3 regions of the Roseobacter litoralis Och 149 genome follow, and region 2 is predicted to be linked to each of the others. Evidence: riboswitches for the same ligand, from Rfam matches in the RefSeq annotation. Region 2 holds a riboswitch; each other region holds the start of a gene.
The links. A riboswitch is a leader RNA that binds a small molecule or an ion and turns the genes downstream of it on or off. The one in region 2 is predicted to bind cobalamin.

Region 1 (10,726 bases), 2.1 Mb from region 2:
TGCGTTTTTGCTGGAGAGCCTGATGCTGGCGTGGCTTCCTGCGGATCTTGTTGCGCAGACGCTCGGCGGCTCCGGACTTGCGCCCATCGCGGTTGCGACAGTGGTTGGTGTACCGGCCTATCTCAACGGTTATGCAGCGCTCCCCCTCGTGGGCGGTCTGATTGAGCAGGGTATGGCGCCGGGGGCAGGGCTTGCCTTTCTGGTGGCGGGTGGGGTGACATCGTTACCGGCGGCCATTGCCGTCTGGGCATTGGTCAAGCGGCGTGTCTTCTTCCTTTATGTCGGGATCGCGCTGACCGGGTCCTTTGTCGCGGGACTGCTCTTTCATATATGGACGTCGTTTTAAGGGTCCGGGCGCATCGGCGGCGCAAGGGCATGCGGCACTGAACGCCAAAGGCAGCACGAAACAACTCAGAGCAGTCTGTTTTTGCTCTGAGTTGGATCAATGGCCGCCGCTGAACACAAGGGTCTGCACCGGCATCAGCAACAGCCTGAGCCGCAGCCCCGCCGCATGGACGACACCAATGGTATCGATTACATGCAGCGCTATTTTATGCGGGGTGCTCAAGCTCTCATCCTCGAGCCGTTCATGATTGTCGGTGTAGACATTCGCGATACAGTTACTGCCCGGCGGCAGCGCCTCGGCGGTCCCGTCATAGAGAGGTTCCAGATACACCATGATGCTGCCCGGCTGCTGGTTGTTTTGTGGATCCAGAAGCCGGTCGCTGGGTCGGACCTGCCCGGACGGGATCACATCCTGAACCGCCACGACCACCATCGGAATGACGGTGAAGGGCTTGGTCATGCAACCGATTTCACCAATCATACCCGGCTTGATGACCTGCGCGGCCATTTGGTTGAAACCTGCCTGAAAGCGGCTTCGCCCAGACGTCACGGGCACCAGCACGCCTGCCGGTCGCAGGACCGGGCTGATATAGTCGCCAACCTGCAGGCTGAGTTGCTCAACCCGACCGGTCACACCCGCATAGACCACGGTTTTTTCCAGTTCGGCGTTGGCCGCATCAAACTGTGCCAGCGCGTTATCTTTCTGCGCCGGTATCAGGGAATCGATCCGTTCCTGCGTCTCGGCCTGTTGCGCGATGGCGGCATCACGCTGCGCTGAGCGTTGCGCGACAAGGTTTTCAAAGCGGTCGATTTCAGCAAGGCGCACGGCGGTCGAACCCTGATCGCGCAGGGTCACGTTGCGCTCTAATTCCTCTTCCGCCTGCCTCAGGGCCGCGGTGGCCCCGGCGATAGATGCAATCGCTTCGGTCAAATCGGTTTGCGCCACTTTCAAGGACGCATCAGCCTCAGCAATCATTGCCTTTGCGGCTTCGACCTGTGCGCGTTGCGAGTGATCTTCCAACCGGAATATCGGCTGGCCGAGGTTCACCAATTCGTTGTTCTTGACGTAGATTTCCAATACCCGGCCCCCGGCCTGCGGCAATATCGTGACGGTGCGAAAATAGGACACAACGGAATTTGTGGCCGGGTGAAAATAAAACAGCGTCGTAATCACGGTGAGTGCCATGATCGCGCATCCGGTTATGCCCCACCTGAGTTCATACCAGACACTGAAGAGGTTGATTTCGATGCCTATTCTCTTGCCCTGTCGGAACCGGCGGTAAAGATAATCGGGCAAGATCGTGAACAGCGCGCAGATCAGTGTCTCAAGCATCAGAGGTTTCTTTCGGGGTCGGCGTCACCGGCGTTTCGCTGTTTTGGGATGTTTGCGCGTTGGGCGCCGCATCGCGCGACCCGTTTCGATCAATCGCATCGGCAATGGCGCGCAGCGGGCTGCTGAAATCGGGAAACTGGAAACCGGCCACAAGGATCGCGGCCACCCAGAACAGCCCGTTATGCGTAAACAGGGCAAGCAAGGACAAGATTCCAACCAGTTGGAACTGCGGGTGGTTCGATTTATGCGCCAGCTTTTCCGGGATCGCATGCAGCGTGAAATAGGCCACACCGATCAGGATTACGACACCAACCGTAAAAATGACCATGAAAGTAAAAAGGTAATCACTGCCGTCAGCCGCCGCTACATATTTGGGAATATGCCCGGTCGCCATGGGGTGAAGCGTTGCAGGTTCCATGCGTTCTCCAAAGTGGTACCACAGACGCAGACCTCTTCGGGCCCAAGATACCAGAACCTACATAGCGAGAAATCTGCTGGCATTGCAATGCCGCGTCTCGGGTTGCCCGCACGACACGGTAACCCGCACAGAGTTTCGCTTGACGCGGGTCGGAATCTCGGGGAAGGGTTGGGAGATGGTGTTCGGCAAGTCAAAAGCAAACCGGACTGAAAAGGGAATACGGTGCGGCGTTCGTAACAGACGCCAAATCCGTGACTGCCCCCGCAACTGTAAGCGGCGAGCGACCCCGATGATCACCACTGGATGCATCCGCATCCGGGAAGGATCGGGCAAGCTGCGACCCGCGAGTCAGGAGACCTGCCATCATTGATGTAACTTCAACCCGGGCGGGGTGTCCGGACAGGAGGTCATGATGGATTTACGGGCCAACCCGTTGAAAAGTACATGTCCCAAAGTGCACCCTGCGCAATCGCGGAGGGCGACATGGGAACACCGACACATAGAATAACAATCTGCACATCCTGCCGACATAAAGGCACCGACTGTAAACCGGGCTATGAGCTGATTGCCAGACTGCGCGCGGCGATTGCTGCTGCGGGTGACAGCGTCACCGAAGAGTTCGAGATTTCCGGCGTTGCCTGTATGGCAGGCTGTGATCGCCCCTGCACGGTTGCCTATCACGGAACGCGCAAGGCGACCTATCTTTTTGGCGATATAGAGCCGGATACGGATATTGGCGATCTGGTCAGTTTTGCACGTGATTACGCACTGCTGGAGGACGGGTGGTGTTCGTCGGTTGATCGTCCCGGCAAATTACGCAAAACCACGCTTGCGCGCGTGCCTGCGGCCATCATTGCGCTGGAAGACAGCGATGTGCGTGTCTCATGAACGCCACGGACCTCGTCGCGGAGAACATCAGCTGGGCGCCGCGCCGCAAAGAGCCGCTCTTGCTGCAACCGACCAGCTTTCGCGCCGCACCCGGCAGCGTGATGGGTGTTGTCGGCCCAAATGGGGCGGGTAAATCCACGCTGTTGCGTCTGCTCTACCGGTATCAGGCGCCGCTGAGTGGCCAAATCAGGATCGGTGGAGACGACATCTGGTCGATCCCACCGCGCGCCGCTGCGCGAAAGGTTGCGGCGGTTTTGCAGGAACAGCCGTCGTCCTTTGGACTGACAGTGCGCGAAATCGTGACGCTGGGTCGCGCACCGCACCGCCTTGGTTTTGCCACCGCAGGCGCGAAAGATGCGCAGATCGTCGAGGTTGCGCTTGATACGCTGAACCTGAGCGATTTGGCAGATCGGGACCTCGCCAACCTGTCGGGCGGTGAACGCCAGCGGGTCATGGTGGCCCGCGCCCTAGCGCAAGAGCCTCAGGTGCTGGTGCTGGATGAGCCGACCAACCATCTGGACATCCGCCATCAGCTTGAGGTGCTCGCCCTCATTCGCGCGCTGGATGTGACGATTATCGTCTCTCTGCACGATTTGAATGTCGCGGCGGATGTCTGCGATACCATTCTGCTGCTCGAAAACGGACATACGCGTGGCGTGGGGCCGCCTGATGCGGTGCTCACTGCGCATAGTGTTTCGAACGTATTTGCGGTTGAGGCGCGCGCAGAACAGCTTAGTCCGAGCAAGACCAAACACTTATCCTTCCACCTTCCGCATTAAGGCAAGCACACGATGAAGCCGACACGTATACTTTCTTCCCTGTTTATGATCCTGATGGGCACCGGCCCGCTGGCGCAGACAACGGTGCAAAGCTGCAACCGAACCGTCACCTTCGACGCGCCGCCGAAGGCTGCGATTTCCAACGACGTCAACCTGACTGAGATGATGCTGGTCCTTGGGCTGGCGGACCGGATGGTGGGCTATACCGGTATCTCCGGCTGGAAAACGCTGGACGCGGAGATGACGGCGGGTGTCGAAGCCCTGCCCGAATTATCCGCCAAATACCCCAGCAAGGAAGTGCTGATCGGGGCGGATGCTGATTTCTTCTTTGCAGGTTGGAACTACGGCATGAAAGTGGGCGGTGAAGTGACGCCCGAGACGTTGGAGCCCTTTGGCATCAAGGTCTACGAGCTTACCGAAAGCTGCATTCACATCGGTGAGAAAGCCGCCGTCAGCATGGAAGATATGTATGCCGACCTGCTGAACCTTGGCGCGATCTTTGACGTATCCGAAAAGGCGGAGGCACTGGTGGCAGGCTACCGCGCGGAACTGGACAGCTTCACCGCGTCATTGTCGCCCCTCAGCACCCCGCCGCGCGTATTTGTCTATGACAGCGGCGAAGACGTGCCCTTTACCGCCGGGCGCTATGCGATGCCGAATGCGCTGATCGAGGCTGCAGGTGGGGTCAATATCATGAACGGTCTGGAGAAAAGCTGGGCGACGGTTGGATGGGAAACCGTTGTCGAGCGTAACCCCGAAGTGATCGTTATCGTCAACTACGGCGATGTCACGGCGGCGCAAAAACGCGCGTTCATGATGTCCAATCCTGCTTTTGCACAGCTTGATGCGGTCAGGAACGACCGTTTCGTAACGCTGGAATATGTCGAGGCGACACCGGGTCCACGCAACATCGCCGCCGTCAAAACGCTTGCTGCGGCTTTACGGGCGGAGTGAACCCTATGGCAAAGACCGCAGCAGCACGATCCGGGCAGTCTGCGGTCTATCCTGTCGCAATGATGTGCGGTTGGATCCTTTTGCTGCTATCGCTGACGATGGCGGTCAGCATTGGCGCTGTTTCGATCCCCTTTTCGACAGTCTGGGGGGTGGTGTTGAATAATACAATTGACACGTCTTTTGTCGGCGATTGGTCAACAGGACGCGAAGCGATTGTTTGGGACATCCGGTTTCCACGCGCTTTGCTGGCCTGTTTCGTCGGCGCGGGGCTGGCGATGGTGGGCGCAAGTCTGCAGGCCGTCACGCGCAACCCGCTTGCAGATCCGCATCTGTTGGGGATTTCTGCGGGCGGGGCTTTTGGCGCCATTCTTGCGCTGCTCCACACCGGATTGTTCCTTGGGCTGCTGACGGTGCCTCTGTTGGCCTTTGCGGGGGCCTTGGGCGCGACGCTGCTGGTACTGGCAGTCTCGCAATTCGCCGCGGCAACCAGTGCGGACAGGCTTGTGCTTGCCGGGGTTGCCGTATCATTCATCGTGATGTCGATGGCAAATGTGCTGATTTTCCTTGGTGACCCGCGCGCGACCCATACGGTTGTGTTCTGGATGCTTGGGGGCTTGGGGTTGGCGCAATGGAACCAGCTTATCTTTCCGCTGATCATTCTGGTTTTCTGTGGCGTCTATCTGCGGATCAATGCGGGTAACCTCAATGCAATGACAGTCGGGGATGAAACCGCGGCAACGCTGGGCCTGAACGTGGCACGCTTTCGCTTGTCGATCTTTTTCATCGGCGCGTTGATCACGGGGGTGATGGTCGCGTTTTCCGGCATCATCGGTTTTGTCGGACTGATGGTGCCCCACATCGTGCGGTTGATCGTTGGCGGGGATTACGCGCGCGTTTTGCCAGCGTCGGCCTTGCTGGGGGCTGTATTTCTGCTTTGGGCGGATATTGTCGCACGCACGGTCATGGCCCCTGAGGACATGCCGATCGGTATCGTCACCGGTCTTGCAGGCGGCACCTTTTTTGTCTGGTTGTTGCGCCGCAGACAACGCTGAGGTTACCGTCCGAAATATAGCCGGGCCGCTTGGACGCGCTGCAAACCTGGCCGCGTCTTAGACATTCACCGCAATGGATTAAAACCTGTGGCTGAAACGCCCAAAGGCTATTTTTCTCGGCGATGCCGGCCGTAATTGTCGGAAAATGTCAGGTCCTTCAGGGCAAAAATGCTGAAATTCAAGCATAGCGTGTCGACAGATCAAAATTGTATTGTTAGTCTTCTCGCTATTGTAGAAGTGAATTTGGACTAAAAAGACCTTTTCAGCGCCAGCCCCGGCGCCTGTGGACGGCAGGCGCCAGGGGGCCACCGCGCTGATTTCTCGTGCATTTGTTGCGGTTTTCTTGAGCCGCAAAGACAAGGCGCATTTTGATGAAGTTTGCAGAACTGGACACATCATGACACTTCGATCGATCTGGCCGGTGATGGCGTTGGCGGTTGTTGCTGGATGTTCATCGCCAGTGTACCGCGGCTCTGTCGCGTCTTTTGGCGAGGCGACGGAAGCGGCCGCGCAGGCGCAGACCAAACGGCTCGGTACGTTGACAGAAAACCAGATTTCCGACATTCGCGGCGACCTCGCACAAGATGGGGTTTTTCTGGCCTATGCACCGGAATGTGCCTTGCTTGCCGTGCCGGGGTCTTCGATTGAGGATTGCAAGGTGGTGCGGCGCGACGGTGCGCCAATAGAAAACCCTGAAAGCTTTGCCTCCATCGCGGCGCTCAACAAGGCCATGGGGGAATATGGCGCGAACCTTGCGGCCCTTGCGGCCGATGCAGCACAAGACGGCGCCGCGTTCAACACGTCGTTGACCAACCTTGCAGTGTCCGTCGAGGGCCTAAGCTCGGCGCTGGGCGGGGCAGGGACAAAAGATCAGTTCGAAGCGGTGGGGGCGGCATTCGGGGGCATTGGCACCGCCACATTTGCAGGTGCGCGCACCGCCAAGCTGCGCGAGATTATCGTGGCGGTCGATCCGCAAATTCAGCAGGCCACCGGGTTGCTCAGTGCTGCCTCGGAAGCGCTGACCCTGAGCGAAGTCACCACATCCCTGCAGCGTGTGGAACGTGCGGAACGTGCGCTCGCGGCGGCCTATGCCAACAATGCATCAACGCGCGATGTGCAGCGTTTGCAGGACAGGCTTTTTGATGAGGTGGCGGCGCTGAAACGCAGCGCGGCGGCCAGAGATGCATATGCCAATATCGGCCAGACACATGCCAAACTGGCCAAGGCATCCCGAGACAGCGCCAGCAAAGAGGATTTGCAAGGCTCGATTGTGGAGTTGTCCAAGCTGGTCAAGCTCCTTTCGGAGTCCGCCGACCCATTTTGATGACAAAGGAATGTTAGATGTCCAAAGCGCGTTTAAGCAACTGGGGTTCCTGGCAACAAACCCGTAATGCCATTGCGGTGAACCTTGGTTACAATATCGAATCCCGAAACCGCCAGACACCGGGTTCAGCAGCGGAACAAGAGTTCTCCGACAACATCGACGACTTGCTCAAAAGCATGCAGGTTCACGCTTTAAGTGGTTTGCGCCAGATTGATCTGGAGATAGCGAATTCAACTCTTCTTGAGGATATCGCGGCGGCATCTCGCGATATCAAGAAAGAAACCGATCGTATCAAAGATGCGACGGACCGCCTTGACGACCTTACGCGCCTTGTCAAAAAGCTGTCGAAACTGGTCGGGTTGTTCGCCGGTCTGTAATCTGCCTACTTAAATTTGCGCGCGTTAAAAAAATTTGTACAATGCGACTCTGACAGACAGAGAGTTGTAGCGCACGAGAGATGAGCAATACCAAGATCAGAAATATGGAAGAGTTCGCGGCGGTCAGTGGGATTTCACGGCCGACGGTGTCAAAGTACTTCCACAACCCGCAAAGCGTGCGCGCCACGACGCGCAAGCGCATCGAAGAAGCGCTGGAGCATCACGATTATCGCCCGAACATCTATGCGATCAACCAGAATCGGCGCCTGACAAAGAACATCGGAATCGTGGTGCCTTATCTGGCCGATCCTTTCTTTTCGGAAATATCGCGCGTGATTGAGCGGCGCTGCATTGAGGCGGGCTATGCGCCGAACCTGTTTAATTCTCATGGTGAGGCATCGCAGGAAAACGATATTCTGGATGGATTGCGGTCGTTGAAACCGGCGGGCGTTTTGCTGGCGCCACTGGGTCGGCTGTCCGACACGTCGATGATTGAGAAGTTCTGCCGTGATGTCCCGACGGTCCTGTTCGATAGTAATCTTGATGGTATAGGCGATGCTTTCGTGGGTTCTGACAATTACAGTTTCGTGTCGCAAACTGTTGAATACCTTAGCAGAACCGGAGAGCCGCCATGTTTTCTGGAGATGCGGACGCCTGCAAACCCGAACGCCAACAAACGTCGGCGCGCCTATTTGCAGATGATGGAGCGTCTGGGTCTGGAAACACAGGTTATCAAAATTGACGGAGAGGGTTGGGCGTTTGAAGAGATCGGTCGCAATGGCGGCTTCAAACTGCTTGATGAAAAGATACTAAAGACGGATACGGTTTTGTGCAGCAACGACCGCCTTGCTATTGGCTTTCTGTCCGCTTGCTATGACCGGGGCGTGCGAGTCGGACGAGATGCGTCTTGTGATCTGCGTGTGGCGTCACATGACGATCATCCGCTATCACGTTTTGCCTGCCCGTCACTGACCACCGCTGCACATGACTATGCTTCTGTGTCCGAGCACGCGGTCGAGACTTTGTTCCAATGCATTGAAAATGGCGGAAATTCGGGGGCGAGACCGGAAACGCTTTTTCCCGCGCGACTGATAATTCGCGACTCAGCGTGAGTTAAAAGTTTACGCGCGTAAACTTTTTTGTTGACCGGACGTATACAATGCGACTAGCTTGATTGGACAACATCCAACCATAGGGAGGACACGGATGTCTTTGAGACACGCACTTTGTGCGGCGACTGCTATGTCGCTCATCACGGCAAGCAGCGCATTCGCTGACGGCCATGCAACCACACTCACCATCGCAACTGTCAACAATGGCGACATGATCCGCATGCAGGGTCTGACAGACGATTTCACCGAGAAAACAGGCCATCAGGTAGAATGGGTGACCTTGGAGGAAAACGTTCTGCGTCAACGCGTGACAACGGACATCACCACCAAGGGTGGTCAGTTCGACATCATGACCATCGGCATGTACGAAACGCCCATCTGGGCCAAGAACGACTGGCTGATCTCTCTTGATGATCTGTCCGCCGAATACGACATTGACGATATTCTGCCCGCAATGCGCGGTGGCCTGTCGCTCGATGGCACGCTCTATGCGGCACCATTTTATGGTGAATCGTCAATGGTCATGTACCGCACCGACCTGATGGAAGCCGCAGGCATGGAAATGCCCGACGCGCCCACTTGGGACTTCATCGGGGAAGCCGCACGCGCCATGACGGACAAGGACAACGAGATATACGGTATTTGTCTGCGCGGAAAAGCGGGTTGGGGCGAAAACGCAGCCTTCCTGACGGCGATGTCCAACTCCTTTGGCGCGCGGATCGTGGATGAAAACTGGGTCCCTCAGTACGATTCCGATGCATGGTCCAACACGCTCAACTTCTACATCAATCTGATGAATGACGCGGGCCCTCCCGGTGCTTCGACAAATGGTTTCAATGAAAACCTGTCGCTGTTCCAACAAGGCAAGTGCGGCATGTGGATTGACGCGACAGTTGCTGCGTCTTTCGTGACCAACCCGGACGATTCAACTGTTGCGGACAAGGTCGGCTTTGCGCTGGCACCGGACAATGGTTTGGGCAAACGATCCAACTGGCTTTGGGCCTGGGCGCTGGCAATTCCTGCGGGCACCGAAAAGGCTGACGCTGCGAAAGAGTTCATCGAATGGGCGACTTCGACCAGCTATATTGAGCTTGTTGCGGAAAATGAAGGCTGGGCCAACGTTCCACCGGGCGCACGGACATCGTTGTATGAGAACCCGAACTATCAGGACGTTCCCTTTGCCAAGATGACACTGGAGAGCATCCTGTCGGCAGATCCGAACAGCCCAACAATCGATCCGGTCCCATACATCGGCGTACAGTTCGCCGCGATCCCTGAGTGGGCCGGTATGGGTTCAGAAATCGGTCAGGAGTTCTCAGCAGCTCTTGCCGGTCAGCAAACCGCTGACGAAGCACTGGCAAAAGCGCAAGCGATTGCCACTGATGTAATGGAAGCCGCCGGGTACTAACCGCGTCTTTCTGCCGGGGGGCTGGCCGCAGCTATGCCCCCCGGATACACTGAAATCTCTATAATTCACACGCATTGAAACGGCTTGTCCGTTAACGGGAGAGGTACATCCAATGGCTACGCAGCAATCCCGATCAGCAGCCAGAATAATGATGGCCCCGGCTGTAATCCTGCTTTTGGGCTGGATGCTGGTGCCGCTGACCATGACGCTGATGTTCTCATTCAAGAAGTATCTGCCGCTGCGCGGCGGTGATCTGGGATGGGTTGGTTTCGACAATTATGTCCGATTTGTGAGTTCCAGCGCCTTTTGGCCTTCGGTTATGGCAACACTGACCATTGTTGGTGGTGTGCTTGTTATCACGATTGTGCTCGGTGTCGTTCTGGCCCTGTTGCTTGATCAGCCGATGTGGGGTCAGGGGATTGTGCGCATTCTCGTGATCGCGCCCTTCTTCGTGATGCCGACCGTTTCCGCGCTTGTTTGGAAAAACATGTTCATGGATCCTGTGAACGGTCTTTTTGCGCATGTTTGGAAGTTCTTTGGCGCCGAACCCATACAATGGCTCAGTCAGGCGCCGCTGGAATCGATTGTGCTTATTGTCAGCTGGCAGTGGTTGCCCTTTGCAACGCTGATCCTGCTCACCGCCGTGCAGTCGCTTGACAGCGAGCAACTGGAAGCTGCCGAAATGGATGGCGCGCCGTTCTATAGCCGGTTCATCCATATCATCCTGCCGCATCTT
Region 2 (10,726 bases):
AAATCCTCAAGGATCGCGGAGGCAGAGCCAAGCGCGTCCATCCCCACAGCATGCGCGAGGTTCCACTCGCGCCCCGGGTAGGTGGACATCACCAATGCTATGCGGCGTTCACTGGCGGGTTTGGACGCCAGATGGACCCAAGCCGCCACCCGATCCGCGATTGCCATGATCCGCTCAGCGTGGGGGCGGTGCACAAAGCGCGAATATTGCAAATCCGCGTCCCTCTTTTGCGGCTCCTTGAAAGAGGCGACACCGGCGAACAGCCGTCCATCAACTTCTGGCAGCACCACATGCATAGCCAGATCAGCGGGGGACAACCCGCGTTCTGCTTCGGCCCATGCCGCCTGCCGCGAGGTGGCCAGCGCCATCTGGAAAACCGGCACGTCACCTGCGTCCAGCGGCGAGGCGCCGCGCGTGCCTTGCCCGGAAAATGACGTCGCATTGACGATTGCAGCGGGGCTGAGATGGGCCACCTGACGGGTCAACCATTCCGCAGCACCCGGAGCCTTGAGCGAGGGTGCAAACAGCCCCATCACGGCAAACCCCTTGGCGCGCAGCGCGGCAAAGACCTGTTCAATCGGTGCCAGATCGGCGGCCACCAGAAACGAGCGGTAAAAGACGACAAGCACCAGCGGCTCCGTGGCCTCCTTGGCCAGAACCGGACAGGTCACATCGTGCTCAGGCGTCCAGCCCCCGACCGAGGGCAACGTCTTGGCCCCGCGCACAGGCCCTGCATAAAGCCCCGAGGCCAGCGCCATCTGCGCCAGTGCCGCCTGCCATGCAACCACACCACCGGTATCACAAAGCTTTTGCAACTGACGCAATGTGGACACCGGCAAGGTCGAGACCGCATCAAGGCGCGTATCCGTGCGCCCGTCCGCAGGCAGCACGGCCAGCGCAATGCCCTTGGCCCGCGCCAGAGCCTCGATCTGCTGCAGGCCATAGGGCCAGTAGGGCACACCGCCAATCAGCCGAATAAGAATACCCTTTGCGCTGCACAGCGTTTGTTCGACATAGGTATCGACCGACAGCGGGTGTTTCAGCGCCGTGATATTGGCCAGTCGCAAGCCGGGCAGCCGGCCCTCGGGCCCACCCCCCTTGCGCCACGCCTGCGCCAAAGCACCGAGGTCTGAATCAGACAGGCTGAGCACAACCAGATCGGCGGGCGTCTGCCCCAGATCGGTTGGCGTTTCCGTCTCTTCCAGACCATGGCTTTCGCGAAAGACGACATGCATGGCAGGTTACTCGGCAGCCGCAGGGACAGGGACCAACACGGATTGCACCGCCTCATAGCTCACATCATCATGTTCAGCGATCACGACCAACCGGCCCCGGCGCGGTTCATTTTCGGCCCAGGGGCGGTCAAACTGATGGCGCACGCGCGCGCCCACCGCCTGCACCAAGAGCCGCATAGGTTTACCGACAACGGAGGCATAGCCTTTGACGCGCAGGATATTCTGCTCCTTGGCCAAAACCTCGATGCGGGCAACCAGTTCGGCCGGATCGGACACTTCGGGAATCTCCACCACGATGGATTCAAAATCGTCATGTTCGTGATCATCATGCCCATCATGATGCGAGGGGCGCGCGTCCATATCGTCTTCGGCAGCGGCCTCCAGCCCCAGAATGACGCGCGGGTCAATCAGCCCTTCAGCAACCTCAATCACCGGGATCGGGCGCGGGCTGCGCGCGGCGATTTCCTCTTTGGCTTTGGCCACGCCTTCGGCACCGGCCAGATCGGGCTTGGTCAGCAGGATAATATCCGCGCAGGAAATCTGGTCTTCAAAGACCTCGGACAAGGGCGTGTCATGATCAAGGCTTTCATCCGCAAGGCGCTGCGCATCCACCGCCGCCACATTCGACGCAAAGCGGCCCGCGGCCACAGCCTCGGCATCGGCCAGCGCGATGACGCCATCCACCGTGATTTTCGAACGGATATCCGGCCAGTCAAACGCCTTGAGCAGCGGTTTCGGCAGGGCAAGGCCGGAGGTTTCAATCACGATGTGCTCCGGGCGCGGCTCCAACGCCATGAGCGCTTCGATGGTCGGGATGAAATCATCCGCGACTGTGCAGCAGATGCAGCCGTTCGCAAGTTCCATGATGTTTTCTGCCGGGCAATCCGGGATCGCACAGCCTTTGAGGATTTCACCATCCACGCCCACATCGCCAAATTCATTCACCACAACCGCCAGACGTTTGCCGCCGGGGTTCTGGATCAGGTGCGAAATCAGCGTGGTTTTCCCGGAGCCGAGAAACCCGGTGATCACCGTGACGGGAAGTTTTGCAAGATCAGCCATTGTTGTCCTCCAGCGGCGGTATGCGCGCGATACAGTTACGTTTGAAATGTTCCGGGCGGGTGCGCCACGGGATCAGACCATCACTGGTCTCATGATAAAGGGCGGCCCCCTCTATCAGCGTGTCCAGATGCGACGCCTCATGCAGGTTTCCGTACAGATAGGTCCATTTGGCCCCGCCCCCCCGCAGCGCGACGGAACACCCGGAATCGCAGTTTTGCAAACATTCCACCGCCCGCAGTTCCAGCCCCTCGGGCAGACCGCGCGATTGCAATTCATCAAACAAGCGCTGGCCCGGACGTTCGCCGTCGTCGGTGACGTCGGTGCCGCGTTTGCATTTGATGCACACCAGTATCTCTGTGCGCTCACCCATGGGGGCGGCCAGTGCAGGTTACATCATTGTCCGTTAAAACAGCATGTGCCGTCATCATATCATTCCTTTCCGGAGCACCCCGCCCGGTCTTATGTTGCGTTTGTGATGGCAGGTCTCCTGGCTCGCGGGTCACCGCGCCTCTTTTGCCTTCCCAACCCGTCTTTCGGTCAGTGGCGTGCGACAGAGGCACTCTTCGCTTACAGTTGCGGGGGCAGCCACGGCATTTCACCGCGTTCCCTTTTATGTCCCGGCCTGAACCGGAACAACCATCGTGCCCTGCATTTTCCAGCGATGGCGTGGGAAGTCAATGGCGCACCGCCTTGTCCGGCGATTATCGCTTTCTGATTGGCCAACTGGCGGTAAAGTACGCGTGTTTCACCACGCCACAGGGTGCCGCCAGATACCCGCGTGACAGCGGATCACGAGGCTGCAACTATAACCATCAGAAAACACGCCGGTGTTCAGACCGCCGGCCCCACATTCGGAGGCCATGTGCCAAACACACTGACAAGCCGCGCGGATCGGATGCACATGCGCGTTTCGTATCGCGCAATCGTCGCTTTGTTCCGCCGGGTCGCCGCCACATGAGCGGTATCCTCACATTAAACACCGGCTCGTCATCGCTGAAATTCGGGCTTTACCGGGATGCGCCGGAACCCCAGATGCTGCTCTACGGTCAAGTCGATGAAATTGGCGACAACGCGCTGTTGATCCTGAACACCAGCGAGGGAAAAACCAAACAGAAGGTATCGGCCCCCACGCCCGCTGCCGCGCTGGATCATGTTATCAAGGCGCTGGCACCGCATATAACCGGGTTGCCCATCCACGGGGTGGGCCACAGGATTGTGCATGGCGGCACGGATTTTACGAAACCCACGCTGCTGACCGGCGATGTGATGGCGGCGCTTGCCCGGTTCAACCCGCTCGCACCGCTCCATCAGCCCCATAACCTGGCCGGGGTTGAAGCGGCGCGCGCGGCCTTTCCGGATTCTGTTCAGATCGGGTGTTTTGACACGGCGTTTCACCGGGGCCATCCGTGGGTCAATGACACCTTTGCCCTGCCGCGCGCCTTTTATGACGAAGGTGTGCGGCGCTACGGGTTTCACGGGGTCAGCTATGAATACATCACTGGGGTCATCAAAACCACCTACCCCGACCTGCACAAAGGGCGGCTGGTGATTGCGCATCTGGGCAACGGGGCGTCTATGTGTGCGATTACCAACGGAAAAAGCGTCGGGTCCACCATGGGATTTTCGGCATTGGATGGTTTGCCCATGGGCACCCGCTGCGGCCAGATCGACCCCGGTGTGGTGCTGTATCTGCTCACGCAAAAGGGCATGGCCCCCCTTGAAGTGATGGAGATGCTCTATTCTAAAAGCGGGCTGTTGGGCCTGTCGGGGATCACCAGCGATATGCGCGAACTACTGGCCTCGGATGATCCGCAGGCGCGCGAAGCAATCGACTACTACGTATTCCGCGCCCGGCGCGAAATCGGGGCGCTGACGGCGGTGCTGGGGGGGATTGATGCGCTGATCTTCTGCGGGGGCATCGGGGAAAACGCAGCCCCTATCCGCAGCCGCATCGTTGAGGGGCTGGAGTACCTGAACATTACGGTTGACCCAAAGCAAAACCAGCGCAATGCGCGCGATATCGGCACGGGATCAACACGCGTGATGGTCATCCCGACGGATGAGGAACGCATCATCGCGCGCGCGGTTCATGCGGCAATATCATAGGGCATGACGCCTTGGGCCGGATCAATCACAACACGGGGCCGATGGTGGCGATGACATTGTGCCAGATGCGTTCGTGTCGGGGCCATGTGCGCACCGCTTCAAGCAGCACAGGATCGGATTGCGCGATATACCCGGCCTGCCTGTCACAGACCGCTTGCGTGATGCGGGCGTCCTGCAAAAGCACGTTGTTTTCATAGTTCAGATCGAAACTGCGCAAATCCAGATTGGAGGAGCCGATCAGCGTCACTTTATCGTCTATTGTCAGCGTCTTGGCATGGAGCAGCCCCGCTTTGAACTCGTGGATATGACACCCGGATGACAGCAGCCTGCGATAATAGCCGCGGCTGGCGGCGGCCACGATCCAGCTGTCATTCTTTTGCGGAAAGATCAGCGTTACACGCACGCCGCGATGAGCCGCTGCACAGAGCGCATCCAGAACCGTCGCATCCGGCACGAAATAAGGTGTGGTCAGCGTTATCGTGCTCTGCGCGCAGTTGAAAAGGCTGGAAAACAACTGCGGTGTTGCGCCGTTGCGTTCTGTCGGGCCATCCCCGATTGCATGGGCCGGGAAGCCGGGGGAAAGACACTCGACCTTCAAGGCACCGGGATCGAATGCTTCGCCGGTGGCCTGCATCCAATCGCTGATGAACAGCAATTGGTTCTGCGCAACCACGGGCCCCTGAAAGCGCAGCATGATGTCCACCCATGGCCCAAACCGGGCCTTTGGCAGAAACTCCGGATCGGCACAGTTGCGGCTGCCGCAATAGGTGATCTCGCCATCAATGACGGTGATCTTGCGGTGGTTGCGCAAATCTATCCGGCTGGTCAGCAGTGTGAGGATGGGGCGGTTGAGCGGCAGTGTCACGGCGACCTGAACGCCTGCCTCTTTCATCTGCGTCCACAGCGGCGATCTGATCAGCGCGCGCGATCCCAGCCCGTCGGCCATGGCACGACATGTCACCCCGCGTTTAGACGCGCGCATTAAGGCTTGCGCCACCTCAGTGCCGGTGCCGTCCGTCAGCCAGATGTAATACAGCACATGTACGTGGCTTTGGGCGCGATCAATATCGGCGATCATGGCGGCATTGGTGGCACGTTCATCCGCCATCAATTCCGCCTGATTACCTGCCATGGGAAAGAACCCGTTGATAGAACTCGCGTAGCGGAATGCGGATTGGTAGTAGGGGTCGATCAGGGCCTCGCAGCCCCCCGAGTCGCCAAAGATCACGCCTGCCTGTGGTCGTATTTCATCAAAAACCTGTTTGTGCCGCTTTTCCGCGTGATGGCCGAGGTCAACCTCACCAAACAGAAAGTAAAGCCCGCTGCCAACATAAGGGACAACGGCGAGAATGATAAACCACGCCAGCCGCGCAGGCGGCGACAGGTCATCGCGCAACAGAATGCGCACCGTGAAAGCAGTAACGATCATAAAGTGCGCCAGCAAAAGCAAGGTCATGGCTCGGCCTTTGTGAAATCCACGGTGATCACAATTGGTAGGTGATCTGACGCGCGTACCGCAAGTGTAGACTTGTGCACATGCGAAGACACAACGCGCAGACCGGGGCCAAGCACAAACAGATCAAGCGCCGCTCTGGGACGGGCGGCGTGAAAGCTCAGACCCGGTGAGACGATCTGCGCATCTGAGCCAAAATCAAGCCGCTTGAGGTTCCATTCGTTGAAATCCCCGGCAAGTATCACGGGATGGGTTTGACCCTGCAAAACCTGCCTGAGCACATCAACCTGTTTGCGCCGCGTCCCCGGTGTCAGGCCAAGGTGCACGCCGATAATCTCAACACAGGGGTCAGCGATCTGCACAGAGACAGCCCCGCGCGGATCAATCGACGGCAGATCAATGCGGCGCGCGGCGTGGCTGTCATAGTGGGATCGCAACAGTATCGTGTTCCCGTGCCACCCGTGGCTGAGCGCGCGGATGGAAAAGTCAGGCAACAGATAACCCAGTTCACTTTCCAACCGTTCGATCGGCAGCACCCCTGCCCGCGTGCCGGTTCTGCGGTCAGCCTCTTGTAAAACAACAACATCCGCGTCGATCTCAAGCAGAACATCCGCGACCCGCTCCGGGTCACGCCGCCAGTCGAGACCAACAGCCTTTCGAATGTTGTAGCTTGCAATTTTCACAGTTTGGACTTCGGTTTCACTGTAAACTCGGTTCCTTCGCCGCCAGTCACTAAAAAACGTTGCCCGTATGAACCCGCAGATACCGTCCGCAGCATCAGGCCAACCCGGGAAGCACGGCCTTGCCCCCCGCAACAATCATTTCGACCGCAATGGCCAACAAGGTCATTCCCATGAGCCGTGTCATAATCACACGCATCGTATCGCTGAGAACCTTACCGAAAAAGGATGCAAAAAAGAGCACAACGAACAATAAGGTCAGGATGACGCCGACGATCCCACCAAGGGCGAGCATGGTATTGAGGCCCGTCGTGTGTCCGGCATAAATGATCAGTGTGGCGATGGTGCCCGGCCCGACAATCACCGGAAATGTGATCGGGTAAAACGCAAGCCCGGTTAAGTCTTGCATATGGTCTTGTTCTTGTTCCGTGCCCTGATGGGATGTCACGCTGTTGCCGTTCAACATCGACCAGGCGATATGTGACAGCACGATGCCGCCGGCGATGCGAAACTCGTCAATGGTGATGCCGAAAAATCCGATGATCTGTTGGCCTGCAATCAGGATGACAGTGCACATAACGGCTGAAAAAACCGTGACTTTCACAGCAAGTGTGCGCTGCTGTGCGACGGTAAAGCCCGCCGTAAGCGCCAGAAATATCGGCAGGTTCACGAAGGGGTTCATGATGGCAAACAGCGCACCGAAAGCTTTGATCAGTTCGGGATAGTCCATAAATCACCCTTGGCTTTCGGTCCCCGCGCAGCAGGTCTCTCGTCTGGAAACAACAGTGACCGCGCCCCGCTCACATGCAAAACGCACACCTTGCACATGTTTTGCAAAACACCGTCGAGGCGCAGCCCGTTATGTCCAGTATCTGGCAAAAGCACCTTTTGAGGCACCATAGTTTTTACCGAATGCTTCGGGCGCATCGCAAAAGGCAACGACATGGCGTTCTACTTTTGCGGATTCAAGCGCTGCAACAGTCTCGCGCACAGCGGCGCGGGGGCTGCGATCATAGGCCGTCACCAAAACATGTGCATTTAAATGCGCCGCAATTCTGGAAGCATCCGGCACGCTGAGAACGGGCGGGGTGTCAAAGATGATGATTTCATACCTCTGGCGCAGCGCTTCGATCAATTGCGAGAACCGCTCCACCTCCAGAAGGTCGGCCGGATTGACCTGTGACTGACCGCTTGGCAGCAAATCAAACCCGGAGGATTGCGTTATAATCGCATCCGAAGGATCGACCTCTCCGGCGATGACCTCATGCAGGCCGGGTTGATCGGGGGTAATTCCAAGACTTTTGGACAAAGTGCCCGAGCGCATGTCCCCGTCAACAACGATCACGCTGCGGTCAATCTTGGAAAAGCTATGCGCCAGCGCTTGCGTGACCAACGATTTACCTTCACTCGGCAGCGACGAGAAAACACCGGCAACAAGCGGCCCGGTTGCGTCCGCGCTAGATACAAGCCGATGGCGCAAGGCGCGTATACCATCAAGGAAGGGCGACGCCTCTTTAGAGGACAAATCCAGCGTTCCAGATAGGTTTTTACCCCCTTTGCCACCGTGCGCCGAGGGCAGCTGAACGACACAATCGCTGCCCGTGATTTCCGCCAGCTCGGAGACGCGGCGCACGCGGTCGTTCGCGGCTTCGCGCACCAACACATGCGCGATGCCGATAAAGAGACCCAGAACAGCCGCGATGGCCACCATGCGACGACGCCCCTGGGCATCCGTACGCAAGGGCGCTTCGGCCGTGGCGAGAACCTGCGCACCGGCATCCCGCAATCCGGTTTGGATCGACAGCTCCTTGAGACGGGCCAGTGAGCTTTCATAGACCTGCGACGTGGTTTCAACCTCTACCTCCAACTGCCGCAGACCGACCATGAAGGCGTTGGCTTCGGCAATCCGTTCCTCAATGGCATCAAGTCCATTGCGCAGCGCCGTGTTCAACTGTTCGAACCTTGAGCGCTCTGTCTGCAACGCGCCGAGCAGCGTCTCAACGTCCTGCGCAAGGGTGTCCGCACCAATGGCCCGACCCAGATTGGTCCGCTCCATGCGCAAGAGTGTTTCGTTTTGATCAAGCGCATCCCGCACCGCTTGGAAATCGCTCGCAGATGTGGCGTTCAGCACTGCAAGTGCGGTGTCCAGTTCATCCAGCGACGCCTGTGTGCTCTCCAGTCTTGACCGGACGTTCACGGTTTCGCCTGCCAGATCGTTGGCGGATTCCATCGCGGAACTGGTGGCACCCGCACTATAATCCTGCAAAAGCGCCTGATCAGCCTCCAGACGCAAGCGCAGTTCGTTGACCCGCGTTCTGAGGGCACCGGCAGCGCGTTCCGTTTCGCTTTGCCCACGTTCCAGTTGGTAGTCGAGATAGGCATCGAGATAGGCATTCGCGATGGCTGCAGATTTTTCCGGTACAGTCGTCGTTGCTCGCAGCACGATCACATTTGTTCCCGGCAAAATGCTGACTTGCGTGATCGAGGCCAGCCAGTCCAAAGCGAACTGACGCACGATGCTGTCGGGGTAAATCTCTGCCTCAGGATCGTCTTCGAGGATCGCGATATTCGGGTTCACCTCGGGATCATTGGTCAGATCCAACCGCTCGATCACCTGAAGCGCTAGGCTGCGCGACCCCAGAATGGTCAATGCGTTTACGATCGCCCCCTGCGTCACCTCGATGTCGCCGGCACTGTCAAACTCGACGATTTCCAGATTCCCGCGCGCCAGAAGCATCTGCGCCTCGGCGGTATAGGTATCGGGCGATCGCAACACCAAAATCGCGGTTAGCAACGTCAGGATGAAAGCCGGTAGCAAAATACGCAGCTTGTTACACCACAAAAGTCGCCACAACGCCACGATCCCAACCGGAGAATCATCTTGGTCGGGCTGTTCAGGGAAGGTGTTTCTGGGCGTATAATGCATCTGGATTACTCAATCATCACTTTGTATTGCCATGCCGACAATTTCATACCGGCGTCCGCTGGCCCCGTATGAAGCCAAAAATTATCTGCCGCGTTAATAAGGCTGTTTGTTAGGGCATGAAAGAGCAAATGGCTTTTCCGTCCAATTGGGCGTCAAATGCACGCGAGAAGAGAGAAAGACGCTCAGGTTATCGGCATTATTAACCTATTGGGCGCGAATCTGCTTGCCATTGCTTGCGCCCTGCAGGCGTTAAGATGTAAGCCCTGTGGGACACCACGCAAAGACTGACGGATAGGCATTGTGCGATGACGCTACCCAATTATTTTTACGGCGGCCCACCAAAAGCAGGCTCTTCCTGGATTTACAGTCTCCTGGCCGCGCACCCCGAGGTTTTTGTTCCAGACGGGAAATACGTGCAGTTTTTTACGGATTTCTATGATCGCGGGATCGACTGGTACGAACAGCTTTATGATCAGGCAACGCCCGAGCAGACGGCACGATGTGATCTGACCACGGACTACCTTTTTGTTCCCGAAGCAGCAGAGCGGCTTGCGAAACACATTCCAGATGCGCGGGTTTTCTTTTCGTTGCGCAACCCAGCAGAGCGCGACTGGTCTGCGTATCAGCATCTGTTGCGCACAGGACAGGCCCGCGGTTCGCTTGAGCAGGAGGCCGATACCGCGCACCGCCTTTTGTCGACCTGCAGTGCGTATTCCGACGCGATTGAACGATCCTGGCGGCTGTTTGGCAAAGAAAACACGCATATCCTGTGGTTTGACGACATCAAATCAAACCCTCAGGCGGCGGCAGATTCGTTGCATGATTTCATGGGCGTGTCCCGCCGGTTGATTGGCGCGGATGACGAGGGGGCCAAGAATGTGGCCCGCGCGGCGCGTAACCCCTATGTGAACGGTATGCTGAAGCAAGGTGCCGTCGCATTACGTGCGGCCGGCCTGAGCAAAGTGCTTGGCAAACTCAAGGACAGCGCGCTGGTCGACAAGGTCCTCTTTAGCAAAGACCGGGTTCCAAAGCTGCGCGATACCCCTGATGCGCTTGCTTTTCTGACCGAGAGGCATGCCGCTGAAATCGACCGGCTCGAGACACTGTTGTCGCGCGATCTGTCCACATGGCGAGGGCGTCCGTGACAACGCGCGCGCGGACGAACAGCGTATCTGACGCTTTGGGCGCGCTGAGTTGGCGCGTTTATATCTTTGCTGTTCTTCTGAGCTTTTTCGTCGTTGTCGAACCTGCACCAACGGATTTG
Region 3 (10,726 bases), 1.0 Mb from region 2:
GCCGCATCCGGCCATGTGTTCATATGCGGGCCATTATCCGTTGAATAATGCACGATGGTTTTATCTGCGATTCCAAGCTCGTCCAGTACGTCAAGGAACTGGCCAATATGCATGTCGTGTTCGATCATACCCGCAGTATATTCATCAACGGGTTTGCCAACCAACTCGTTGGCCGCCTGCTGACGCTCATCGCTGACATGTGTGCGGAAGTGCATGCGCGTCCCGGACCACCAAAGGAACCAAGGGGTGCCTTCGGCTTCCTTGCGTTTGATGAAATCAATCGCGGCTGCGACCGTTTCGTCATCTACGGTTTCCATCCGCTTTTTGGTCAGCGGTCCGGTGTCTTCAATCTCGCCATCGGCAGAGGATTTGATCACACCGCGCGGGCCGAATGTTTCGCGGAACGTGCGGCCATCGGGCATGACTGCATCACCCGGATAGTCGATGTTCTCTGGCTCTTCTTCTGCGTTCAGATGGTACAGGTTGCCGAAGAACTCATCGAAACCGTGGTTGGTTGGCAGATGCTCGTCGCGATCACCAAGGTGATTCTTGCCAAACTGACCTGTTGCATAGCCTTGCGCCTTGAGCAGGCCCGCGATTGTCGGGTCTTCTTCCTGCATGCCAAGCTCTGCACCGGGCAGACCGACTTTTGACAGCCCCGTCCGGAACACAGATTGGCCCATAATGTAAGAAGAACGCCCCGCCGTACAGGATTGCTCACCATAATAGTCGGTGAAAATCATACCTTCATCAGCGATCCGGTCGATGTTTGGCGTGCGGTAGCCCATCAGACCCATCGTATAGGCGCTGATGTTCGATTGCCCTACGTCGTCACCCCAGATGACCAGAATGTTCGGCTTTTCATCTTGTGCCATTGCAGCGCTTGACGCGAGCGTCACAGCAGCGACGGCAAGTGCTTTGATGGTAAGCTGTTTCGTAAATCGCAAAAGGCTTCTCCTTTATATCGTGATTTGTGGTCACACGCTCGTGATAATGCACGCATTATCCAACGTTTGAAATAGAAAACCCGAGGCTTTGTCGCCTTTAAATTGCGTTACTGGGATCAGCATGTGGTTTCATCGCAAAGTTAACACATACGGATCAAAGGTTTATGATTTTTCGCCGACATGCTCGGCCAAGTTGGCAAAGAATTTTCCTGCCAGTTTCTTGGCGGTCCCCTGAACCAGTCGACTGCCAAGCTGTGCGAGCTTGCCGCCAATGTCTGCATGTGCGTCATAGCGCAGCAACGTGCCTTCTTCGTGCTCTTCAAGGGTGACATCGGCCCCCCCTTTGGCAAAACCTGCCGCCCCGCCATTGCCCTCGCCTTTGAGTGAAAAGTGCTCAGGTGGCGCATCCGGTGAAAGGGTCACATTCCCTTTGAATTTTGCCTTCACCGGGCCGATTTTCAGCACGACCTTGGCCTCAAGCTCGGTGTCGGAATGTTTGTGTAATTCCTCGCAGCCCGGGATGCACTCTTTCAGGATTTCAGCGTCATTAAGCGCGTCATAGACCACCTGTCTCGGTGCATTGATCACGATTTCATCTTTGAGATCCATGGGTCTTTTCCTTCATCCACGCCACTGTTGACGCGTAGATGAGCATATCTTTCCTTCAAATGAAATGGTCTAAAAGTCTAGGTCCGGTGCCCTGTCAAAGTTTGTTGACCGGTATTTTCAGCGTCATGTTACCGTTTGCATCCCGCGGCACTTCACCCGCCCTGATATTCACCTGCAGCGACGGAATGATCAGCGAGGGCATGGAGAGCTGCGCATCGCGCGCTTCACGCATTTTCACGAATTCATCGCGCGAGGTGCCGCCGCCGATATGGATGTTGCCGGCTTTTTGTTCCCCCACGGTCGTTTCCCATGAAATCGCGCGGCCGCCGGGCCCATAGTCGTGACACACAAACAGGCGTAAATCATCCGGCAGGCTCAGCACGCGCTGGATGGAATCATAGAGCTGGCCCGCATCCCCGCCGGGGAAATCCGCGCGCGCCGAACCACCGTCCGGCATGAACAGCGTATCGCCCGTAAAGGCCGCATTGCCCATCACATGCACCATGCAGGCTGGCGTATGCCCCGGCGTGTGGAGGGCAAAACACGTCATCTCCCCCACGCGATACCGGTCGCCATCTTTAAACAGCTTGTCGAATTGCGAGCCATCACGTTCAAACTCAGTGCCCTCATTGAACACTTTGCCAAAGGTGTCCTGCACTTCGGTGATGTGCTCACCGATGCCGATCTTACCGCCGAGTTTTTGTTGAAAATAGGGAGCGCCCGACAGGTGATCGGCATGCACGTGGCTTTCGATGATCCACTCAAGCGTCAGCCCCTGCGCCTTGATCGCCGCGATGATCTCGTCCGCGCTGTCATAGCTCAGACGGCCAGAGGCGTAGTCAAATTGCATGACCGCATCGACAACGGCGCAGGCGGTGCTTGCAGGGTCCTTGACGAGATAGCTGATGGTATTGGACTGCGCGTCAAAAAAGGCCGTCACGTCGGGGTGTTGGTCTAAATTCACAGCGGTCATTGTCTATCCTTTATGCGGACCTTCATGCGGGCGGATCCTTTGCCGGACCATGCCTGGCAATCCATCGTTCGGTCAATCTTTCTTATCGGCAAAGGCGACCGGCCCGCCCTGCTTCTCCCATGTGGAAAACCCCTCCCGCAGATGGGCGGCGTCAAACCCCATGTCCTGCAACTGCGCGACCGTCAGTGCGGAGCGCCAGCCCGACGCGCAGTGGAACACATAGGTCTTGGACTGGCCAAAGATGTCCTTGAAATAGGGGCTTTCGGGATCGACCCAGAACTCGATCATGCCGCGCGGCGCGTGATAGCTGCCGGGGATAAAGCCGGACCGCTCTCTTTCACGCGGATCCCGAATATCGACGATCACCACATCCGGGTCATCCATCATGGCGATCAGGTCGGGGGTTTCAATCTCCTTGATCCGCGCGCGGGCGGCGCTGACCAGATCAGCGGCAGATGTCTTGAGCTTTTGCATTCCATGATCCTTTTTGCGGGGCCGTGCATGCCAGTTATGGTCAGTGTAGCATGCTTTCAACCAAAGCGGCATCCGCAGCTTCCAATGCGCCCTCGAGGTATCCGCCAAACGTGGCGGCGACCTCGGTTCCTCCAAAGATCAACCTGCCATCCCAAAGCCCGGCAAGTGCAGGGGGAAGGCCGTATAGCGGATGTGTTGTCATTGGCGCGTGGTCCGCCTGCGTCGCGGTGTTGGTGTCAGCTGCCCAATCCTTGATCAGAACCGCATTCGCGGATGCGGCTTGTGACCCGAAAAGGCGGATGAGTTGATCAACAATAGCTGATTTGAGCACCTGCTGATCGCGGCGGTCCGGGGGCACACCGATGAAACCAAAAAGGGCTGCGCCACTGCCCGTGGCGGTGCTTGCATCGTGGATCTCCACCATCGGTCCCTTGTGGCTCATCGCATCACCAGACAGCCCCATGTCACGCCAGAACGGGGCATCGTATAAAATGACGGCTTTCGCTTGGCTTGCCATCCATGTCGGAATAGCGGCCATCGTTTTTGTCGCCGCTGTGGGCAGAGTAGGGGAGAAATCGAGGAATGCGGCGACGCGCGGCGGTATCGCCAGAACCACGGACCGCGCTTGGATCTCTGCGCCTGCCTCGCAGCCTATGAGGATGTCGCCATCTGATCGCGAAAGTTGCCGCACTTCGGTGTTCAGCAGGATGCGCGACGGATCAATCTGTCCCGCGAGCGCAGTGCAAAGCGTGCCCATACCGCCGTCAATTCGAAATGAACCCTGCATGGACGCTGCGCCGCGCCCTTGCTGTATGCGACCCTGCGCATCCTCAAAGCGGAATTCACCCTGCGCGTATTGTTCAAAAACCGGCAGCTCAAAGCGTGATATCAGACCGGCAATGCGCGGCTGGCCCGCCCAGAACCACGCCGGACCGAGGTCATAGGCGGCGCCGTTGACCGTTTCACTCAGCACCCGACCGCCCAGCCTGTCCCGACTTTCAACCAGCAGATAATCGCGACCCGCCTGATGCAGCTGGTCCGCGAGGTAAAGCCCGGCGATGCCGCCGCCAACAATCACAACATCGGCGCGATGCCGAGGTGTCACGGGGCCGGGGGCTTTGCATGTTGGATGTGGCGCAGTTTGGCCCAAAGGCGCACGCCTTTCGGGCCCGCTGTGGCGTTCAGGGTACTTGCGCAGGGTAGGCGCAGCCATGATCCCTGTTGCAACTGATCGCCGCCCTCGGTCATGCTGCCCTCCAGCACCAGAAACTCGCCACCATCGGGCAAGTCCATCGAAACTGCGGTGCCTGCGGCCCATTTTTCTGCGCGCACCGTTTCCTGATCGTCGTGGAACAGGGTCATGACGCCCACCCCCGCGCGGGTCGCATCGGGGATAAATTCCATTTTGTTCATGTCGACGACGACATGGGTGCGATCGTCCGGCTGGAATTGCCATAGTTTCACAAAGATCGTGCAGCCTGCGTCGGAATGAGGGGAGTGGGCCGATGTCGGCGGGTTGCGCACATAAGACCCCGCCGGGAAATCGCCGTGCTCGTCGGAAAACACCCCGTCCAGGACAATGAATTCTTCGCCGCCGGTATGGGTATGTTCCGAAAAGCGGCTGTTGGGCGCGTACCGCACGATTGTCGTGGCGCGCGCGACCTCACCCCCGATCCGGTCCAGCATCCGCCGGTCAACACCGGGCATCGGAGAGGCGCGCCACTCAACCTTGTCAGAATGAACAACAACACGTTGCGAAAAGTCAGCATGCAAATCCATGGATGGCTCCGGGTCAGGTGTGATCAGACTTTGCCTACCATGAGGCGGTGAAATTGCAATTGGCGATCACGCTATCGTTTGACGTTGCATGTCGGCTGCCGCGTCGGGCAGGATCAAATCGCGGGTGTGATCTATTGGAAAGACCTGAGTGTGCCGGATTTCAAATCACTGCCCGCAAGGCCGGTTCAAGATATGGCATATGCACCTGAAGGGGAGTGTTGCGATGAGTGATATAAAAAGGCAGTCACGCCGCACCGTTTACGAAAACAGATGGATGAAAGTCCATGAGGATGTGGTGACTTTCCCTGATGGATCAGACGGGATTTACGGCGTCGTTGACAAGGATGACTTTGTCCTGATTGTCCCGCAGCATGCAGATGGGCGGTTTCAGCTGGTGCAGCAGTTTCGCTATCCGGTGGGCGGGCGTTATTGGGAATTTCCGCAAGGGTCATGGGAAACCAGACCGGGCACGGACCCGGAAAAGGTCGCCCTTGCCGAGTTGGAGGAGGAGACCGGTTATCTTGCACACTCCCTCACCAGATTGGGGCATCTTTTCGAAGCATATGGGTTTTCAAATCAGGGCTTTCACGCGTTTCTGGCAACCGGTCTGCAAGAGGGGCGCGTAAATCGCGACAAAGAAGAACAGGATATGCAAACCGCGTCGTTCAGTCTTGAGGCGATACATGACATGATCCGCTCTGGGCAGATCAAGGATGCCCCAACCATCGCGGCACTTGGGTTGCTGGCTATTTCTGAACATGGATAGAAACCGCGCAACAGGTCAGCGCAGAGACGGGACCGCGGCGCGCCGTTGCGCCACGGTCCAAAGGCATTGTTATGTGGCCGCGTTATGCAGACGGTGCGTAAAGATGCCCCGGTCGGTCATTGCGCGCAGGCCCTTGGCACCGGCAAGCGCTGCCAGATCGGCCAAGGGTTCGATCAGGATGACCAGCAGATAGGCCACGCCAAAGCTTGTCACCGCCGAGAGGTTGTCGGCCCCGACGCCTTGCCCGTAGATCGCCCAGAAGGCCACCCAGGCGACAACGCCACCCTGATAGACAGCCGACATTTTCAGCACATCCATGTAGCGCAGATCGACATAGGCCGTTGTCTGCGGAATGACCCGTTTGGCCAGCGCGTCCACCGCAAAAAGCGGGAACAGCAGCGTCGAGACATTGACGAAATACATTGGCACATCGGAAGGTGCGAAAAACAAGCCTTGGATCGCCAGACCGCCCGCAAGGCCAAGCGCGGCCGGACCAGACCCAAGCAGCAGAAACAGCGTCGTGCCCAGAATGATGTGCACTTCCGAGATACCGACCGCGAAATGCGGAAAAATCTCAAAGAAGATAAACACCCCGATCGCGGCAATCACGGAGCGCAGGGCAAAGGAGACCACCGAATGGGTCTTGAGATCATCATTGATCAGTTTGAGGGAATAGCCCGCAGCAGCAGCCGCCGTCCCATAGGCCAGTACCATTTTTGCGCCGTCCACGACGCCCGGTTCGATATGCATGTTTACTTCCTTTCGCGTCCACCCGACGCATTTATATGGCCGGAATGTTCCGGCAGTTGCAGAATGATGGTTGGTATCCTGACTTGCAGCTTTTGGCGCTCTGGCCGTTTTCGCTGCTTACAGTTGCGGGGGCAGTCCGGGTCTTGCACCCGGTTCCCAATTAAGGCCCGTTCTCAGAGGCCGCCATCTCAACAGACCTTACGCGAATAGAAACGCAAGACAAGCCTGTGTGCGACCTTTGAATATCTGGATATGACGTGTTCTTGGGAAACGTGTGTGCATGGCAGGATGGGGTCGGTGCACGCAGTTTCATCTCACGTTCGCAGTCGTGCGCGCAGTTTTTGGCCAATTCTGTCCTGCGGTGGCTGGCAAATCCCTGTTGTTTCTGCTCAAGTCTTGCGGGATATGAACAATCGACGCAGTTGCAGGGGTGGATGCGATGCGTCAGACGACCAAAAACCACCCGGGAAAAACAGGGGAAATCAAGATGAAGGTGAAATCACTCATTCTGTCTGCGGCATTGGCTGCAATGGCAGGCGGCGTATCGGCAGAAGGCGTCAAGGTCGGCATGATCACGACCCTTTCGGGCGGTGGCGCCGGGCTTGGTATCGACGTGCGCGACGGCTTCATGCTCGCGGTGAAGCAGTCGGGCCGTGACGACATCGAGGTCGTGATCGAAGACGACCAGCGCAAACCCGATATCGCCGTGCAACTGGCCGATAAAATGATCCAGTCCGAAAAGGTCGATGTGATGACCGGGATCATCTGGTCGAACCTCGCGATGGCTGTTGTTCCGGCGACTGTCGCACAGGGCAAGTTTTACCTGTCGCCCAATGCGGGTCCATCCGCACTGGCGGGTAAGGGATGCCATCCGAACTATTTCAACGTCGCGTGGCAAAACGATAACCTGCACGAGGCCGCTGGTGCCTATGCCACTTCTGCGGGCTATTCCAACAGCTTTATCCTCGCGCCGAACTATCCCGCCGGTCAGGATGCGCTGACGGGCTACAAGCGAACCTTTGGCGGTGAATTAGCTGGGGAGTTGTTCACCAAACTGGGTCAAACCGATTACGCCGCCGAGATTGCGCAGATCCGCGCGTCCGGGGCAGATTCCGTGTTCTTTTTCCTGCCCGGTGGCATGGGGATTTCATTCCTCAAGCAATATGCCGACAGTGGCATTGATATCCCCGTGGTTGGTCCTGCGTTTTCCTTTGATCAGGGCATCCTGCAGGCTGTCGGTGATGCAGCCCTTGGTGTGGTGAACACATCGCAGTGGAGCAAGGACATCGACAACCCGACCAATGCCGCCTTTGTCGAGACATTTCAGGCGGAATACGGGCGTTTGCCGTCACTCTATGCCAGCCAAGGGTTTGACACGGCAAACCTGCTGATCTCTGCGCTCGCAACGGCCAGCCCTGCGGATGCGGATGCCTTCCGCGCAGCACTCAAGGCGGCGAATTTCGACAGCACACGCGGTGACTTTGCCTTTGGGTCCAACCACCACCCCATTCAGGATATCTATGCCCGCGAGGTCATCAAGGAAGGCGATGTCTTTACCAACAAGATCATCGGCGTTGCCCTTGAAGACCATGCAGATGCCTATGCGGCTGAGTGCAAGATGTAAGCAACGCCTTGGTCCGGGTGTGACCTTGCACCCGGACCGGTATATATAACCATGTCCACAATTCTGATCATTGAACAGGTCCTGAACGGTCTGCAATTCGGCGTGATGCTGTTTTTGATGGCGGCTGGCCTGACGCTGATCTTTGGCGTCATGGGGCTGATCAACCTTGCGCACGGATCGCTCTATATGATCGGGGCTTTTGCGGCGGCGGCTGTGGCCGGGCTGACGGGGTCGTTCCTGCTTGCACTGATCGCCGCGATGGCCGCTGCTGCGATGGCGGGCGTGTTGATCGAAACGGTTGTCATCCGCAGGCTTTATGCCACGGATCACCTTGATCAGGTGCTGGCCACATTTGCGCTGATCCTGATCTTTTCAGAAGGAACGCGGTGGGTCTTCGGTTCTTTTCCGCTGTTTTTGGATATTCCTGATGCCGTATCGGGGCCTGTGTCCCTGCCGGGTGGCATTCAATATCCGCTGTATCGGCTTGTTCTGATTGCCGTGGGGCTTGGCGTGGGGTTGGGGCTTGCTTTGCTCATTAACCGCACGCGCATCGGTGTTCAGATCAGGGCGGGCGAGAATGACCGCGAGATGATCGCGGCCCTCGGGGTGGATATCTCGCGTCTTTACACGCTGGTGTTTGCACTTGGCGCGGCGTTGGCCGGGCTGGCGGGCGCACTGGTCGGGGCGATCCAATCCGTGCAGGTCGGCATGGGCGAACCCGTGCTGATCCTCGCGTTTGTGGTCATCGTGATCGGGGGTATCGGCTCTATCAAGGGGGCATTTGTCGGTGCTTTGCTGGTGGGCCTGACGGACACGTTGGGCGGTATTTTCCTGCCTGAGCTGTTCAAGCTCTTTACCGATGCTTCCACTGCCACGTCGGCGGGGTCGGCGTTGGCCTCCATGGCGATTTACATTTTGATGGGCGCCGTGCTGATCTGGCGACCCACGGGGCTATATGGGGCGCGCGCGTGATTTCTGAACGTGGGGTCAATAGTGTCGTGCTGATCGGCCTGTGCGCCGTGCCGATCTGGGCGCTGCTGGTGGATGAACCCTTCACGATCACGCTGGCCACGCGCGCGGTGATCTTCGCGCTGGCCGCTGTTGGTCTCAACATCGCACTGGGTTGGGGTGGTCTGGTGAGCCTCGGGCATGCGGTGTTCTTTGGTCTGGGCGGCTATGCGATGGGTATCCTTGCCCATCATGCGCAGACATTCACCCCCGTGATGGAATGGCCGTTCCTGATTGAGGGCACAAAATCCATGCCTGTGATCTGGCTGGTGGCGATGATCAGCGCAGGTGTCGCGGCCCTCGTGATCGGGCTTTTGTCGCTGCGCACGGCGGGTGTGTATTTCATCATGATCACCCTCGCCTTTGGGCAGATGTTCTACTATTTCGCCATTTCGTGGGCGGAATACGGCGGCGAGGATGGACTATCCATCTACGTCAGGAACGATTTTCCGGGGCTGAACACATTGGTCCCGATCCACTTTTTCGCCCTGTGTTTCGTGATCCTGTGCATCGTGCTTTTTATCAACGCGCGGCTGATCAAATCACCCTTTGGGCTTGCGCTGAACGCCGCGCGTCAGGTGCCGACCCGGGTTGAGACCGTGGGGATGGACCCTGTGCGCCTCAAGCTGGTCGCCTTTGTGATTTCGGGCGTGATCACGGGTTTGGCGGGCGCGCTTTTTGCTGACCTCAACCGCTTTGTCAGCCCGACGATGTTCAGCTGGCAGATGTCCGGTGAGATAATGATTTTTGTCATCCTCGGCGGTGTTGCGCGGCTCTTTGGTCCGGTGGTTGGCGCGGTGTTGTTTGTCATGCTTGAACACATACTCGGTGGCCTCAGCAACTACTGGCACATCTATCTCGGGGCGCTTTTGCTGGTCATCGTCTTGTTCGCCCGTGGCGGGATCATCGGTCTGTTGTGCGGGCGGGGGCGGCTGGATGACTGACCCTGTGCTTGCCACCCATAACCTCAGCAAGAGTTTCGGCGCGTTGACCGCAACCGATGATGTCACGCTTGATCTGCGCGCGGGTGAAATCCATGCGGTGATCGGACCCAATGGCGCAGGGAAATCCACGTTGATTGCGCAGATCTGCGGTGGGCTGACGCCTGATCGCGGGCGCATCGAATTTCTGGGCCGAGACGTGACACAGGAACCGACGCGACTGCGCGCGCGGGCAGGGCTTGGGCGCACGTTTCAGATATCTGCACTGGCGATGGAAGACAGCGTGTTGCAAAACGTCATGCTGGGCGCATTGGGGGCGATGGGTCGCCCATGGCAATTCCTGCGACCCGCCTTGAAAGATGATGCGCTGCGTGACAGGGCCGAGGCCGCGTTGGCGCGTGTCGGCCTGACGGATGCCCGTGCCAAACGCACCGCGGAACTCAGCCACGGGCAGCGCCGCCAATTGGAAGTCGCGGTCGCGCTGAGCCTGCAACCCAAAGCCTTTGTGATGGATGAACCTATGGCGGGCCTTGGGTCGGAAGGGTCCAAGCAATTGACCGGCTTTCTGGACAGTCTGCGCGCGGATGCCCCGATTTTATTGGTCGAGCATGACATGGATGCTGTTTTTGCGCTGGCCGACCGGATCAGCGTTCTGGTCTATGGCAAGGTGATCGAGACCGGCACCGTGGCAGAGATACGCGCCAGCAAAGCCGTACGCGACGCTTACTTAGGCGGTGAGGCATGACGCTTTTGACGCTGCGCAATGTCGAGGCATCTTACGGGGTCAGCCCCGCGCTTTTCGGTGTCGATCTGAGCTTGCAGCCGGGCGAGGTCATGGCGCTGATGGGGCGCAAC

Region 1: linked by a shared signal. The riboswitch ahead of RLO149_RS13045 (DUF1636 family protein) and the one ahead of RLO149_RS03025 (DUF1636 family protein) in region 2 are both predicted to bind cobalamin.
Region 3: linked by a shared signal. The riboswitch ahead of RLO149_RS19730 (energy-coupling factor ABC transporter permease) and the one ahead of RLO149_RS03025 (DUF1636 family protein) in region 2 are both predicted to bind cobalamin.

Annotation. Positions count from the first base shown of each region.
Region 1 is NC_015730.1:2,740,398-2,751,123, reverse strand. Features, by position in the region: gene RLO149_RS13060 (permease) at 1-346, shown strand, start outside; gene RLO149_RS13055 (HlyD family secretion protein) at 443-1,678, opposite strand; gene RLO149_RS13050 (hypothetical protein) at 1,671-2,096, opposite strand; cobalamin riboswitch at 2,256-2,475, shown strand; gene RLO149_RS13045 (DUF1636 family protein) at 2,580-2,984, shown strand; gene RLO149_RS13040 (ABC transporter ATP-binding protein) at 2,981-3,763, shown strand; gene RLO149_RS13035 (ABC transporter substrate-binding protein) at 3,776-4,717, shown strand; gene RLO149_RS13030 (FecCD family ABC transporter permease) at 4,723-5,769, shown strand; gene RLO149_RS13025 (hypothetical protein) at 6,167-7,093, shown strand; gene RLO149_RS13020 (hypothetical protein) at 7,111-7,470, shown strand; gene RLO149_RS13015 (LacI family DNA-binding transcriptional regulator) at 7,551-8,582, shown strand; gene RLO149_RS13010 (ABC transporter substrate-binding protein) at 8,677-9,990, shown strand; gene RLO149_RS13005 (carbohydrate ABC transporter permease) at 10,103-10,726, shown strand, end outside.
Region 2 is NC_015730.1:636,665-647,390, reverse strand. Features, by position in the region: gene cobN (cobaltochelatase subunit CobN) at 1-1,235, opposite strand, end outside; gene cobW (cobalamin biosynthesis protein CobW) at 1,242-2,297, opposite strand; gene RLO149_RS03025 (DUF1636 family protein) at 2,290-2,667, opposite strand; cobalamin riboswitch at 2,758-2,953, opposite strand; gene RLO149_RS03020 (acetate/propionate family kinase) at 3,252-4,403, shown strand; gene cls (cardiolipin synthase) at 4,429-5,859, opposite strand; gene RLO149_RS03010 (endonuclease/exonuclease/phosphatase family protein) at 5,856-6,539, opposite strand; gene RLO149_RS03005 (MarC family protein) at 6,634-7,266, opposite strand; gene RLO149_RS03000 (GumC family protein) at 7,396-9,462, opposite strand; gene RLO149_RS02995 (sulfotransferase family protein) at 9,768-10,607, shown strand; gene RLO149_RS02990 (O-antigen ligase family protein) at 10,604-10,726, shown strand, end outside.
Region 3 is NC_015730.1:4,108,726-4,119,451, reverse strand. Features, by position in the region: gene RLO149_RS19765 (arylsulfatase) at 1-875, opposite strand, end outside; gene RLO149_RS19760 (SRPBCC family protein) at 1,110-1,556, opposite strand; gene RLO149_RS19755 (MBL fold metallo-hydrolase) at 1,651-2,529, opposite strand; gene RLO149_RS19750 (rhodanese-like domain-containing protein) at 2,602-3,003, opposite strand; gene RLO149_RS19745 (flavin monoamine oxidase family protein) at 3,044-4,108, opposite strand; gene RLO149_RS19740 (cupin domain-containing protein) at 4,105-4,782, opposite strand; gene RLO149_RS19735 (NUDIX domain-containing protein) at 5,006-5,548, shown strand; gene RLO149_RS19730 (energy-coupling factor ABC transporter permease) at 5,618-6,298, opposite strand; cobalamin riboswitch at 6,350-6,501, opposite strand; gene RLO149_RS19725 (ABC transporter substrate-binding protein) at 6,786-7,922, shown strand; gene RLO149_RS19720 (branched-chain amino acid ABC transporter permease) at 7,974-8,894, shown strand; gene RLO149_RS19715 (branched-chain amino acid ABC transporter permease) at 8,891-9,874, shown strand; gene RLO149_RS19710 (ABC transporter ATP-binding protein) at 9,867-10,616, shown strand; gene RLO149_RS19705 (ABC transporter ATP-binding protein) at 10,613-10,726, shown strand, end outside.